One region of the Alicyclobacillus hesperidum subsp. aegles genome, then DNA from elsewhere that is predicted to be linked to it. Evidence: riboswitches for the same ligand, from Rfam matches in the RefSeq annotation. Region 1 holds a riboswitch; each other region holds the start of a gene.

Region 1 (4,290 bases):
TCTACACGCGTCCTCAAGGAATTTGAAACTTCAAAGATCGGCACTTGGAATCGGCAGGCCTTATTTTTGAGGATTCACAACCTGAACAATAAGCGCAAGGCACCTTGCTGAGACGCATACGCCAAGCCTCCATGTAAATTCCGAGTTTCGCTGCTGTTTCCCGGCCGTGAGGGAGCGCACTGTCGTAATGAACAGTTGGCCAGCGAGACCTGAATTTGACTATTTGCCGGACATACTAGCAAAGAATAACCAATAGTGGCCTACATCGTCAGTACAAACCGTCTTGCCGATTAACTGTACACCACTTTCATAGCAATGAAACGAATTAACGTCAAATCTCGCTCTTCTCGCAACGCAACATTCCATACATGAAAAAGGTCCCGATGCTTGACACGCTTTATTCGAGCATCGGGGGCTGATAGTCATCTGCAGTTGACTTAACTAGACGGAACAAGGAGGCTTATCTAGCAAGCACTTCATGAATGTAAACTATCCTTGATAGATCTGGCTACCTGCTCGCCGAAACTCTTGCGATTTTTCGTCCATTCCTGTGGTGATAGCCGCTTCAATAGTAAGTCCTTTTTCGTTGGCGTACTCCCGGATATCTTGTGTGATTCGCATACTACAGAATTTTGGTCCGCACATGGAACAAAAATGTGCTGTCTTTGCAGGCTCAGCAGGAAGTGTCTCATCGTGAAACTTGATTGCACGCTGAGGATCTAAAGAAAGATTAAACTGGTCCTTCCAGCGAAATTCAAATCTTGCTTTTGACAAAGCGTCGTCGCGCTGCTGTGCATTTGGATACCCCTTTGCCAAGTCGGCGGCATGGGCTGCAATTTTGTAAGCGATGACACCCTCCTTCACATCATCTTTATTTGGCAACCCAAGATGCTCCTTCGGAGTTACATAACAAAGCATTGCTGTCCCAAACCAGCCAATCATTGCTGCCCCAATTGCAGAAGTGATGTGATCATATCCTGGTGCTATATCCGTAGTAAGGGGACCTAGGGTGTAGAATGGAGCTCCGTTACAAACTTCTAACTGTCTATCCATATTTTCCTTGATTTTATTCATGGGAACGTGCCCAGGCCCTTCAATCATGACCTGCACATCATGCTCCCAAGCAATTTTAGTGAGCTCACCCAACGTCTCAAGCTCGGCAAACTGTGCCTGGTCGTTTGCATCTGCGATAGATCCCGGACGAAGCCCGTCCCCTAACGAAAATGCCACATCATAGGCCTTCATAATTTCACAGATCTCTTCGAAGTGTGTATAAAGAAAGTTTTCCTGATGATGTGCTAAGCACCATGCAGCCATGATGGAACCACCACGGGATACAATTCCTGTAACGCGCTTCGCAGTGAGCGGAATGTAACGCAGTAGCACGCCTGCATGAATGGTAAAATAGTCCACTCCTTGCTCCGCCTGTTCAATTAAGGTATCACGATAAATTTCCCATGTTAAAGCCTCAGCTTCACCCCCAACCTTCTCTAACGCCTGGTAAATGGGTACCGTTCCAATTGGGACTGGGGAATTGCGTATAATCCACTCACGAGTTGTATGTATATTTTTACCTGTTGATAAATCCATGACTGTATCGGCACCCCAAAGGGTCGCCCATTTCATCTTGTCTACCTCTTCTTCAATGGATGACGCAACTGCTGAATTACCAATGTTAGCATTGATCTTCACATGAAAGTTACGGCCAATAATCATAGGCTCTAATTCAGGATGATTAATATTCGAAGGAATGATGGCCCGACCTTCAGCCACTTCTAGGCGTACAAAATCAGGATCCACCCCTTCCCGGATTGCAACGAACTCCATTTCAGGTGTGATAATTCCCTGTCTAGCATAATGCATTTGGGTCACATTGCGGCCCGGCTTGGCGCGAAGCGGTTTGCGTGTCAAACCAGTAAACACCTCACGAGTGGCTTGTTTAGTTGAATCCTTCAATCCATCATCGATTGGTAATACTTTGCGCCCTTCGTATTCCTCCACATCCTCACGTTCCATAATCCATGGAAGTCGAATAGCTGGCAACCCCGCACGAATGTCCGTAACCACATCCGAATCAGTGTATAACCCACTCGTATCGTAGACACGTATCGGTTCGTTGATTTGGTCGCCAAATCGTCCGGAAGTAGGAGACAGCACGATTTCCCGCATAGGAACACGTATATCAGGTCGTGATCCATTAACATACACCTTTCTGCTGCCTGGAAAAAATTTAATATCATTAGACATGACGTTTGCCTCCTTCAATCAGAACGGGCCTACAAGTTCTGCCAACTTAAAAAGACCGCCGGATATACTCGCGGCGGTCTACACCTAAACATAGATATACCTACATGACATAGATATACCTGGATGTCAGATAAACTCCCTACGCTGGCATTATCCAGATCAGGTTGACGGTCGGCAACCACAGTCGCCCTCTCAGCCCGGTTTGCCGAGCTCCCGCTGAATATTTGAATTTTTCATTTTCAACATACCACTGATGCGCATTCGCTACAACCCCCTGTTTTCTCGTCCCAGGAGATTGTACGAGCGATGTTACAGAAACTGGCTTCTACAACATAAGAACAAAGCGTTGCAATCTTGTTCCAAAAAGTACGACTGATCATCGTTGATGTAGTAACCACCATGGACACCCTTAATAGGAAAAACACGTTAACTTTTTTCTGAGCCTTTTGCAGAATGGACGATTCGATCAAATCAAAAAACGATCTGATACCGCACCGGCAGATTGGTATTACAATTTGTGAGAGCAGGACATAATCGCCACGATGCGTGTAATGCCATTGCAAGCAAACTGCTGGATGGCTTAGGCGCTCCTCGTCTGTCGCTTGGCCGTACTGACTGCCAAAGCGGCCGCCAGTAGAACAACGGCGTTGATTTATACGTGGGTCGTGACCTTCTACGCGTCGTTCACCGTGAGACGTTCTTTCTCAGCCGCGGATTGCAACGTTCAACGGATGCTCGCTCGTGATACTGTTGTTTTCAATCCGTGTGTTTCGGTGAGGATTCGAGTTACGACGGACGCCTTCGTCGATGCTCTTCCTATCGCCATGCCGTGGTTGGAATTAGGACAAGCTTCCATCCGGAGCAGACAGTCTACTTTGTCTACGGCATGCGGGGAACGGAACTTCAGCCATTCGCCGTCAGCACCCCAATACACCATGCCGTATCCCATCGAGCAATGGGGCGTTCCGTCGAATGCGAGGCCACGGGAGATTCCTTTTTGCCTCGTTTATTCAATGCGATGATAGCCTGTGCACCGTACTGACGAGCGGATCCATACTTTTTCACCTTGTGATAACGGCGTCCATCATAACGAATGGAATCGCCAGTTACGCTTGTGGATTTCCTTCATGAGCGGCATAAGCATTTCGCCGTCGTATACGTTGGCAGATGTTACGTCAAAAGCAATCAGAAGTTCGCTTTTGGCATCCTCTGCACTCAAACCACGTAAGCTTGTTCCCAAACGTGTCGTACTTGGCACCCTAGTTGGCGTTACCCGTTGCTTGGCTACGTAAATTCGGTTGCTTCGTTTTGATAGACACCAACTGCCGCCTTGTAAATTGGAGGGATTACTTCCATCGATTTTAGAATTTCGCACTGGCTGACCAGTTCAATGAAAAGTACCTTGGCGAGATCTTTATCAACTACATCCTTGAATAATTGTCGGAGTGTAGCAATTGACGGTGTGGATTCATCTAAACGAAATCCGCATTTGGTATCAGAACCGCAGCTCGCTAATCAGCATTGCTCGCCGCTCCGCTTGAAGAGATTCCAACCTAGTTACACAAACGCTTGTCGCAAAATCCCCTTCACGGCTGATAGGCTTTGCACCCTGGGATGATGAACCCCGTAACTTTGCGGGATATGGCTGAAGATCCGGAGTAGAAAAGAACAGTTCAAGTCATTCACTGGATTTGATTTCTAGCCACTCTTCATACAGTGAATTTTAGATAAGATACAAGTGGACTTATCTTTGGGGAAATTTATATGTTAGGTCGCTTGAAATCTTCTCGAAGTTGGAGTAAATCCCTTTTTCGTGTCCTGAAATCCTGTGCCCCACGAGGACTTATGAACCTGCAAAACGCTCTACCAAAAGGCGTTCCAGATACAAGGAACATTCGAAGAACCCATTTATGGGTAGTGGGAATTTGAAACAGGAAGTCAAGTCGGCAGAATACAGGCTCGTCTTTTACCTCATATGCGTGTCATTTCTTTTTACCACAGTATACTGGCTGTAACTCTACGTTTCCTCGGGCGGCTGTATTC
Region 2 (4,290 bases), on a different contig from region 1:
CTTCTGTCCTTGACTCAAGGCATAAGGGGAGGCATGCGCGTGTTCGGCCAGCCCAAACTCGTCAAGGGCATGGAGTACGTCCTCTGGAATGTCATCGCCAAGCACCCGGCTCGCCATCTCGTCCGCTACCTGCTCATACAGGAACTGATATTCTGGGTTTTGAAAGCCATATGCGATATGCGAGTAGCGTTCACGCGCTGACATGCCCGTGATGGCCCGACCAGCGAACTTCACGATCCCCTTCGACGGACGGCGCAAACCCGCCATCGTCTCAAGCAACGACGACTTGCCTGCGCCGTTAGGTCCAACGATGGCAATCCATTCTCCGCGCCCAACCTGTGCATCAATCCCTTGCCAGACCTGCTCCCCGCCGTACGTCAAGGCCAAATCGCAAAGCGCTAATACCGGGTCAGGAGACGAGGTGGGGAAGACCGGTAAAGGATTGGGATGCAGGCAGGTGCCTGACTCTCCTTGGCTAAGCCTGCGCCATTCGTCGGCAGCAAAAACACCGACCTGCTCGCCTGCATTGTTCAGTGCAATGACGCGATCGACCACAGGCAACAAAGCTTCATACTTATGCTCAATGATGAGAAGTGTCTTGCCTTGTTTGCGCAATTCTGCAATCATGGCGAACACCATGCGCGTGGAAGTCGGGTCGAGATTTGCCGTTGGTTCGTCGAAGATGAACAGTTCGCTCTCCATCGCAAGTGCACAGGCGATGGCAAGCTTTTGCTTCATTCCGCCAGAAAAGCGCGCATGCGCCGCGTGCGGGTGAACGTGCAGATGCACAGCGGCAAGGGCCTGTTTAGTCCGTTGTGCCATTTCGTCGCGCGGAACCTGCAAATTCTCAAGCCCGAACGCAATCTCGTCGTCGACGTGGTGCATGCAGAACTGAGATTCTGGATCTTGAAATACATAGCCAATTTTCCCCGGTTTTGATACCGATGGAGCTATCCAACATTCGCCCGTGACTACGCCCTCGACAGACCGGGGAATAATGCCAGCCAAGGCCATGGCAAGCGTACTTTTTCCACTGCCGCTCGGCCCCGCGAGCAACACGCATTCGCCCGGGTGAATGGAAAATGTGCACCCGCGCACGCTTGGTTTCGCTTCCCCATCGTATGTCACGGCGAGATCGCGTACCGATACAAGCGGCGACTCGCCATGGATAGGCAGCGGCCGGCTCATTGTGGGATCGCCCGCCCATCCTTCGCAATGGCGTAATTTCGAACGGCACCCGTACGCTTTAGCGCATCACCCATCAACTTCGGCAACCAACCACCGAGAATGGCGCCGCTGACGAGAGAAATCATAATGGATAAAAGCATGGTACCAAGATCCAACGACTTGCCTCCATACTGGAAGTACCATTGAACCAAGTAGGCTAGCGAGGCGAGTGTTCCGGAAAGCATACAAGAGGACAGGTTAAACATCCGATACGCGAAAATAAGAAACGCGATTTCCGAGCCAATCCCTTGAATAAGACCCGACTCCATGGTTCCAAGGCCGAATTGTCCACCAAGCAAAAGTTCCACAGCGGCTGCGACCAACTCGGCGATCAACGCGGCAAGCGGGCGTCGAATAATATAGGGAACGAGAACACCTGCAATCATCCAAAACCCTGTCATCGCCGCCTGCAACGCATAGGCGGTCGTTGGCACCAGCGCATTGATTACGTCCCACACACGATACAATCCGCCGCAGACAATCGCAAGCACAACCATTAAAATGACTTCACGTAACTTCCATTTCGCAAGCACAACTTGCATCTCCCTTCGCTTCCGTGACAGGACGACCTTTGGGAGAACCTGTTCGCACGCAAAACAGCGCCCTTTCCACGACGGGTGAAAAGGGCGCTGATAGCGTAGCGACGGTGGGCACTTCCTCACGCTGGTATTATCCAGGTCGAGTCCGAAAGGGTTGGTGACTATGTCACCTCTCAGCCAACGTCGGCACCCCTAGTCCCCTATTCACGGTATTCCTTTTTTCATAGGCTAGTGTAGCATGCTCCCCATCAACCGACAAGCCAAAAACAAGCCTGTGTCTATCCGAAAGCCAATGATGATGCCGTGGTCATCGGTACAGGTCAGCCACCCGTCCAAGTTTCTTCTCACTTCGACCAGTTCTCTATGGGAACGGGATCAATCGGATCAGCCGGCGTAAAGTTCAAGATAGCTCCAAAAAAGAACAACTGCGCTTCCAAGGCACGCTTCGCGTTTTCCGCCTTCCGAAACCCATGGCCTTCGCCCGGAAACAAAAGATAGGCGACGGGCACACCCTTCCTTTTTAGTGCCTCGACCATCAATTCCGCTTGATTGGGCGGTACTACTTTGTCGTCTTCACCCTGGAAGAAAATCACCGGGCACGCAAACTGATCCACGTGCTGTAAGGGCGATCTCGCGACAAATCGCTCCCGTTCCTCCGGATACCGACCAACGAGTTGCTCAATATAACGCGATTCAAACTTGTGTGTCTCCTTGGCGAGCAGAGCGAGATCGCTCACACCGTAGTGACTTGCACCAACGCGGAACAGATCGCGAAACGCAAGCACGGCCAGCGTGGTGTAGCCGCCGGCACTGCCACCCGTGATACACAGCCGATCGCGATCGACATCGCCACGCTCGACAAGATATAAGGCACCTTGGCAACAATCGTCGAGGTCGACGATGCCCCATTGCCCGGCCAGGCGCTCGCGGTACTTCCGCCCATACCCAGTGCTGCCGCCATAGTTGACATCGAGAACGCCAAAGCCGCGCGTCGTCCAGTACTGAATCGACAATTTGTAAACCGGCCGGGCTGCGCTGGTCGGACCGCCGTGCGACATCACCAATAGCGGTGGCCGCTCGGAAGCAGGTGCAACATACTGTGGATTGGTGGGCGGATAGTAAAAGCCGTAGGCCACCTCACCGCCCGTAGTCGGAAACACAATGGCCTCCGGCTCTGCAATCCAGTCGTCGCTAAGAGCGGCACTTGGTCCAAACTTGACGGTGTCGACGCTCTTGCCATACACCTTCGCGATGACAGCAGGACGCCGCGTCGACATGGCGACACAGAACACACCACCCGCACCATCTGCGAACAAATCGTCAAAGCCCGTGAACGCCGTCTCTATATCGGTCAAAGTACCTGTATCTACATCGATCTCACACAATCGCCCGAAGCCGTTCTCCACGTATGTAGCTACGATGTGCGAATGGTCAATAAACGCATACGTCGAGCTACCCAGTTGCCAAAGCGGACGTCCAAATTCCACGTCGCGCGGTGCGACGGCGCGCGTACCGCCGGCATCCCAAGCGTACAGATTCCACCAGTTTGTCTTGTCTGACACGTAGAACAATTGCCCACGCGGGCTCCATTCGGGTTGGAAGATAGATTCTTCCCGTCCACCTGCGATCCGCTGTGCATTCGCGAGCTTCTCTCCATCCCAATCGGCTACATACAGGTAGGTCCCATTCCATGGCATATTTGGATGATCCCACGCGATGTAAGCCAACCGCCTGCCGTCTGCCGATAGGCGCGGATACGCGTAAAAATCGTGTCCACTGGCGACGATGTCGACCCGACCGTCAGCAAGGCGCACGACCGCCAAGCTGTTGACCGGTTCGCCGCTCGTCCCGTGATCTTCCACAACGCCGAAAATGACATCCTCCGCGATAAACAAGTCGCCAAAGCGGAGCGCAGACGGCTGTGTCACAGACTCAGGCGGCAAAGGTTCTTCGCCAGCAAAGCGCACGCGATAGATACATTGATCCGAGAAGTTTACAAAATAGACGACGTCATTTTTGACCGCATATGCTCCACCGCCATATTCGTGTACGCGGGATCGAGCATTGAATGGGATCGGCAAACAGTCGATCTCGCGTCCGTCCGGCAACCGTTTCACAATCGCAATGCGCCCCGCTTCGTGCGGTCGGCTCTCGAGCCAATACAGACTTTCGCCGTCCCACTTCGGACTGCCAAGCCCCGTCGCCGCCTGTACCACCTTATCCGCAGAGAGCGGTGACGCCCAAGCGCCGTAGCTCGCAAGCTGCTGTTTTGCCATCACGCCATCCCCCATCCATCAACCTTGTAACATCCGCCGCAGATTCGCCATTTCAATAGCGCTGACAGCCGCATCCCAGCCTTTGTTTCCCGCCTTCGTGCCTGCGCGCTCAATCGCCTGTTCGATGGTATCTGTTGTCAGAACTCCAAAAATTACCGGCGTGTCCGTGTTCATCGAAAGCTGAGCGACGCCCTTCGCCACTTCCGCTGAGACATAGTCGAAGTGCGGCGTTGAGCCCCGAATCACGG
Region 3 (4,290 bases), on a different contig from region 1:
TGGCCCGTCTGCGCGAGTGGCCGCGCGTTCGGCAGCGACGTTGAAGCATGTCACGGCGGCGATTGCGGCTTCGGCGTACAGGTGCAGGTCACACGTGTCAACGGTGCCGACGAATGCGCCGATGACTGCCGTCAAAGAACAGCCCGAGCCGGTAATGGCGGCGAGCAGCGGGTGCCCGTTGGCCAATTCCCAAACCGTTTGTCCATCTGTGACAAGATCGCGCGGGCCGGTGGCGACGACGACGGTTCGGTGCGCAGAGGCAAACGCGCGCATTGCATCGATCAGATGCTCGCTTGCCTGACCCGCGTCGACACCGACGACCGAGCCGCCTGCACCTGTTAAAATACCAATTTCTGATGCGTTGCCTCGCAAGATGGCAAGTTGATGGCCATCGATGATCTCCTTGGCCGCTCGTGTACGGTAGGGAGTCGCTCCGGCACCCACCGGATCGAGCACAATGGGGACGCCGGTGCGATTGGCGGCCGTGCTGGCCAACCGCATGGCGACGACAATCTCGGGATCGAGCGTGCCAAGGTTGAGCGCGAGCGACTTGGCGATGCTAGCCATATCGGCGACCTCTTCATGTGCATACGCCATGACAGGCGACGCACCGAGGGCCAGCAATGTGTTGGCCGCCACGTTGGTGACGACCAAGTTGGTGATGTTGTGCACCAGCGGGCGCTGATCGCGCACGCGTGTCAACCACGATCCGATACTCATGCTATATACCATCCTCTCTAGCGGACCACCCTGCGGTCACGCGATATCGTTACGTTCCAGCCACTGCTCGCCGTCGAACAGATAAAACATGCCCGGCGCGATATTGGCTGTGAAGACCGGTTGTACGGAATGATCCGTTGGCCCGTGTCCGTGGCCTACATCCCAATTGCGGGCTTCCAGAATGGCTCGGTGAATAAACGCCTTGGCCGCGGCGATGGCCGCCAAAGGTTCCATGCCGCGCGCTAAACAGGACGCGATCGCGGATGAAAACGTACATCCTGTGCCGTGTGTCTTGGCGGTTTGCAAGCGCGGCGCGGCAAAATACGTAAACGTACCGTTCGCATACACCACGTCGACGGAGAGCTCGCGTTCAGCGATGTCTGTCGCGATGTGTCCACCCTTGACCACCACCATCTGCGGCCCGTGCTCGGCAATGCGCACGGCTGCAGCCTTGCAGTCCGCGAGCGATTGTACGTCAATGCCAGTCAAGGCTGACGCTTCTGGGGCGTTGGGCGTGATGATGGTTGCTACAGGCAACAAGTGCTCGATCACGGCCTTGACATCGGCCGGATCGAGCAATGGAGTGCCACCTTTCGCCACCATCACCGGATCGACGACAATTGGACAAGTCGCCCGCTCTGTCAGGAACGATGCGATGGTGTAAATCGCAGCGGCGTCGCCCAACATGCCGGTCTTTACGGCGTCGAACCCGAGATCGTCGGCGATGGATGTCAGCTGTTGCAAGATGGCATCTGGAGAAAGCGGGAAGACGCCTTGTACGCCGAGCGTGTTCTGAGCCGTGATGGCTGTGATGGCGGACATCCCATACACGGCAAACTGATGGGCCGTCTTCAAGTCGGCCTGAATGCCTGCGCCACCGCCGGAATCCGAACCAGCGATGGTCAGCATGCGCGCAATGTGCCCAGCGTTCGTTTTAAACATCGCAATCACGCCTGCCACTGTCCAGTGTGCTATTTGCGGGCAACCATGACTCGCCGCGGTAAGCCATATCGAAGAAGCGGTATTCCAAATAACAGCTTGTCATGTAAGCCGTGCGCATGAACGCCTTGGCTTCTTCATTGGCGATGGCGGCCCGCCGATCCAGCATGTTCAGCAAGCGGTCTAGACTGGCTTTCATGTCGTCGCTCGCGTAAAAGGAGAGCCACGTTGAAAACGGATGGTCGGGGCCGGGTTGCACCTTGTTCACAATGTTGCGCGCGAGATCGACGTACAGCCAGTGGCAAGGCAGGATGGCGGCGATGATCGCACCGAAATCGGACGTCGCTGCGACGGCGAGCAAATGGCTTTCGTAGTGGTGCAGGGTGGGAAGTTTTTCGGCACTTGTGCCGCGTTCATCCGGGCGTACCGCCGCAACCTGCAGGAGATTGTCGTGCGCCTCGTGTTCACCTTCCAGCAGTAGTCCAACGCGATCGTAAAAATCGCGCATATGTTCGTCTGTGTCTGCGCAGGCAAGCGCTTTGGCGTAGACGCGGCAGTATGTGTTTAAGTAAAGTTCATCCTGTTGTACGTAGCGCACAATGGCGTCGCGCGGCAATTCGCCTTGCGCAATGCCTTGCAAGAAAGGATGTGCGAGCGTGGCCGCAAAAATCGGCCGCGATGCCTCGTAGAGTTCTGTGGAAAAATGCATCATCCAGCCTCCTTCAGGGTGGAGGCCAACAAGGGGAAAAACGGCGCAGTCGGCGGATCGATCCGCGCAGCGAGCCACTTTCCTACGCTGGTATTACCCAGATCAGGTGCTAAGGGTCCGGAGCCGCACTCCGTCTCAGCAAGCGCTCCCCTAGTGGCATCCATGTGTGATCGACTGTAATGATAGCATAACGAGACGCGCGTGTCCCGCGCATCAGAGGACCTATCTGTGCGGCGTTGCGTCCGTGGCCAGGCGTTCCGATAAGCCAGCGAATGTGTCTTCCAGCGTTTCACTTGCCTTCTGCAACCCGTGCCAGTTGACGCCGTCCGTCCAACCACTCGCGTCCTCTCGCAGCATATCGATGGCAAGCGCCAATTTCCAAGACACTTCCGCGAGCATGTCGACAATCATTTGCCGCTCTTGACGCAGCTCTTCTTCGGCGCTCGGGCTGGTTGCGTCGCCTGTGCCCGCTGCTGCCTGCGCCGCGGTTGACATCGCCATCTCTTCATCTTCTTCATCGTCGACGACGTAAGCGTTTGCCAGAAGTTGTTCGAACAACTCTTCCTCGCTTAAATAATCGATGAACAGCACACCTTGCAGATGATCGTACTCGTGACAGACGATGCGTGCCAAAAGACCGGAAGCTTCCAGTTCGAAGGGCGTGCCATGGATGTCCTGAGCACGCACGATCACCCGCGTGGGGCGTTCAATGCATAAGGCGTGATCGGGAAAACTGAGGCACGATTCGTATGCTTTTGCGTACCCGCTGGGTTCGTGTAGCGTGGGGTTGACGAATATCTTCACGCCATCGCCGGCGTCTGTCACGAAGACGTTCTGTAAACAACCGATTTGCGGTGCGGACAACCCAAGCCCGCGGTGCGCTTCGAGCGTATCGATAAGGTCCCTGACAAGCTCGGCAAGTTGGTCGTCAAATTGCGTGACGGGCTGTGAGGCCTGGCGCAGTTCAGGGATATCCCCTTGCAAAATCGATTTTATGGCCACATCGGTTCCTCCATCCTGTCATCTCTATCGATCTCTATACAATGCAGCAGGTATGACGTTTGACCAAGCGTCCACCTATGCCAACGGCTGTTGCACACATGTGCGGGCTAGCGTATCGATGCTGGGAGAGGAGAGTGCAAAGATGATTGAGGTGCGTACAGATGGTGAGCTGGATGCGTTGCGCACTTGCGGGCGGGCCAATGCCGAGGTCCATCGCGCAGTCGCCAAGGCCATACAATCCGGGATCACGACGGGCGATTTAGAGGAAGTTGCCGTCGCTGCGATGCGGCTTGCTGGGGCGAAGTCGGCCATCAAGGGTGTGCACGGCTTTCCGGGCGAAATTTGCGTGTCGGTGAACAGCGAGATAGGGCATAGCGTGCCGGGGGCGTACAGATTACAGTCTGGGGATCTCGTCAAAGTTGACATCGCCGTCGCAGTCGACGGCTGGATCACCGATGCCGCGCGATCGTACGTGGTAGGGGATGGCACACGCGAAGCGCGTAGGATGCTGGAAGTCGCGGAGGCAGCTTTAGCGGCGGGAATCCAGCATGCAAAGGCCGGGGGTAGATGTTCGGACATTTCGCATGCCATCGGCGAGATGGTCAAACACTCTGGCATGCGCATCATCCACAAGGCCGTCGGACACGGTACTGGAATAAGTTTGCATGAGGATCCGTGGCTTCCTAACTTTGGGCCGCCTGGTTTAGGACCCCGCTTGCGCGAAGGGATGGTCTTGGCCATTGAACCGGTGATTGCGCAGGTCAGCCGCTACGCACGTCGTGCCGACAACGGGTGGGCGGATGTCACGATGCATGGCGACTTGAGCGTGCACGTCGAAGATACCGTGATCGTGAGGGATGGCGTGGCAGAAGTGATCACGCGATCCGCAGATGAGCAACAGCCGATTCGGGTCGCGGAAA

The links. Region 1 has a riboswitch for thiamine pyrophosphate ahead of thiC (phosphomethylpyrimidine synthase ThiC). Riboswitches for the same ligand answer to the same signal wherever they lie in the genome.
Region 2: another riboswitch for thiamine pyrophosphate. It lies ahead of QMF38_RS00135 (ECF transporter S component); the one in region 1 lies ahead of thiC (phosphomethylpyrimidine synthase ThiC).
Region 3: another riboswitch for thiamine pyrophosphate. It lies ahead of tenA (thiaminase II); the one in region 1 lies ahead of thiC (phosphomethylpyrimidine synthase ThiC).

The regions. Positions count from the first base shown of each region.
Region 1 covers NZ_BSBJ01000009.1:187,407-191,696, reverse strand. The annotation lists gene thiC (phosphomethylpyrimidine synthase ThiC) at 490-2,247, opposite strand; TPP riboswitch at 2,366-2,474, opposite strand.
Region 2 covers NZ_BSBJ01000001.1:21,572-25,861, reverse strand. The annotation lists gene QMF38_RS00140 (ATP-binding cassette domain-containing protein) at 1-1,188, opposite strand, end outside; gene QMF38_RS00135 (ECF transporter S component) at 1,185-1,769, opposite strand; TPP riboswitch at 1,866-1,970, opposite strand; gene QMF38_RS00130 (S9 family peptidase) at 2,111-4,042, opposite strand; gene ribH (6,7-dimethyl-8-ribityllumazine synthase) at 4,061-4,290, opposite strand, start outside.
Region 3 covers NZ_BSBJ01000003.1:46,608-50,897, reverse strand. The annotation lists gene thiM (hydroxyethylthiazole kinase) at 1-720, opposite strand, end outside; gene thiD (bifunctional hydroxymethylpyrimidine kinase/phosphomethylpyrimidine kinase) at 757-1,662, opposite strand; gene tenA (thiaminase II) at 1,655-2,368, opposite strand; TPP riboswitch at 2,431-2,530, opposite strand; gene def (peptide deformylase) at 2,591-3,370, opposite strand; gene map (type I methionyl aminopeptidase) at 3,513-4,290, shown strand, end outside.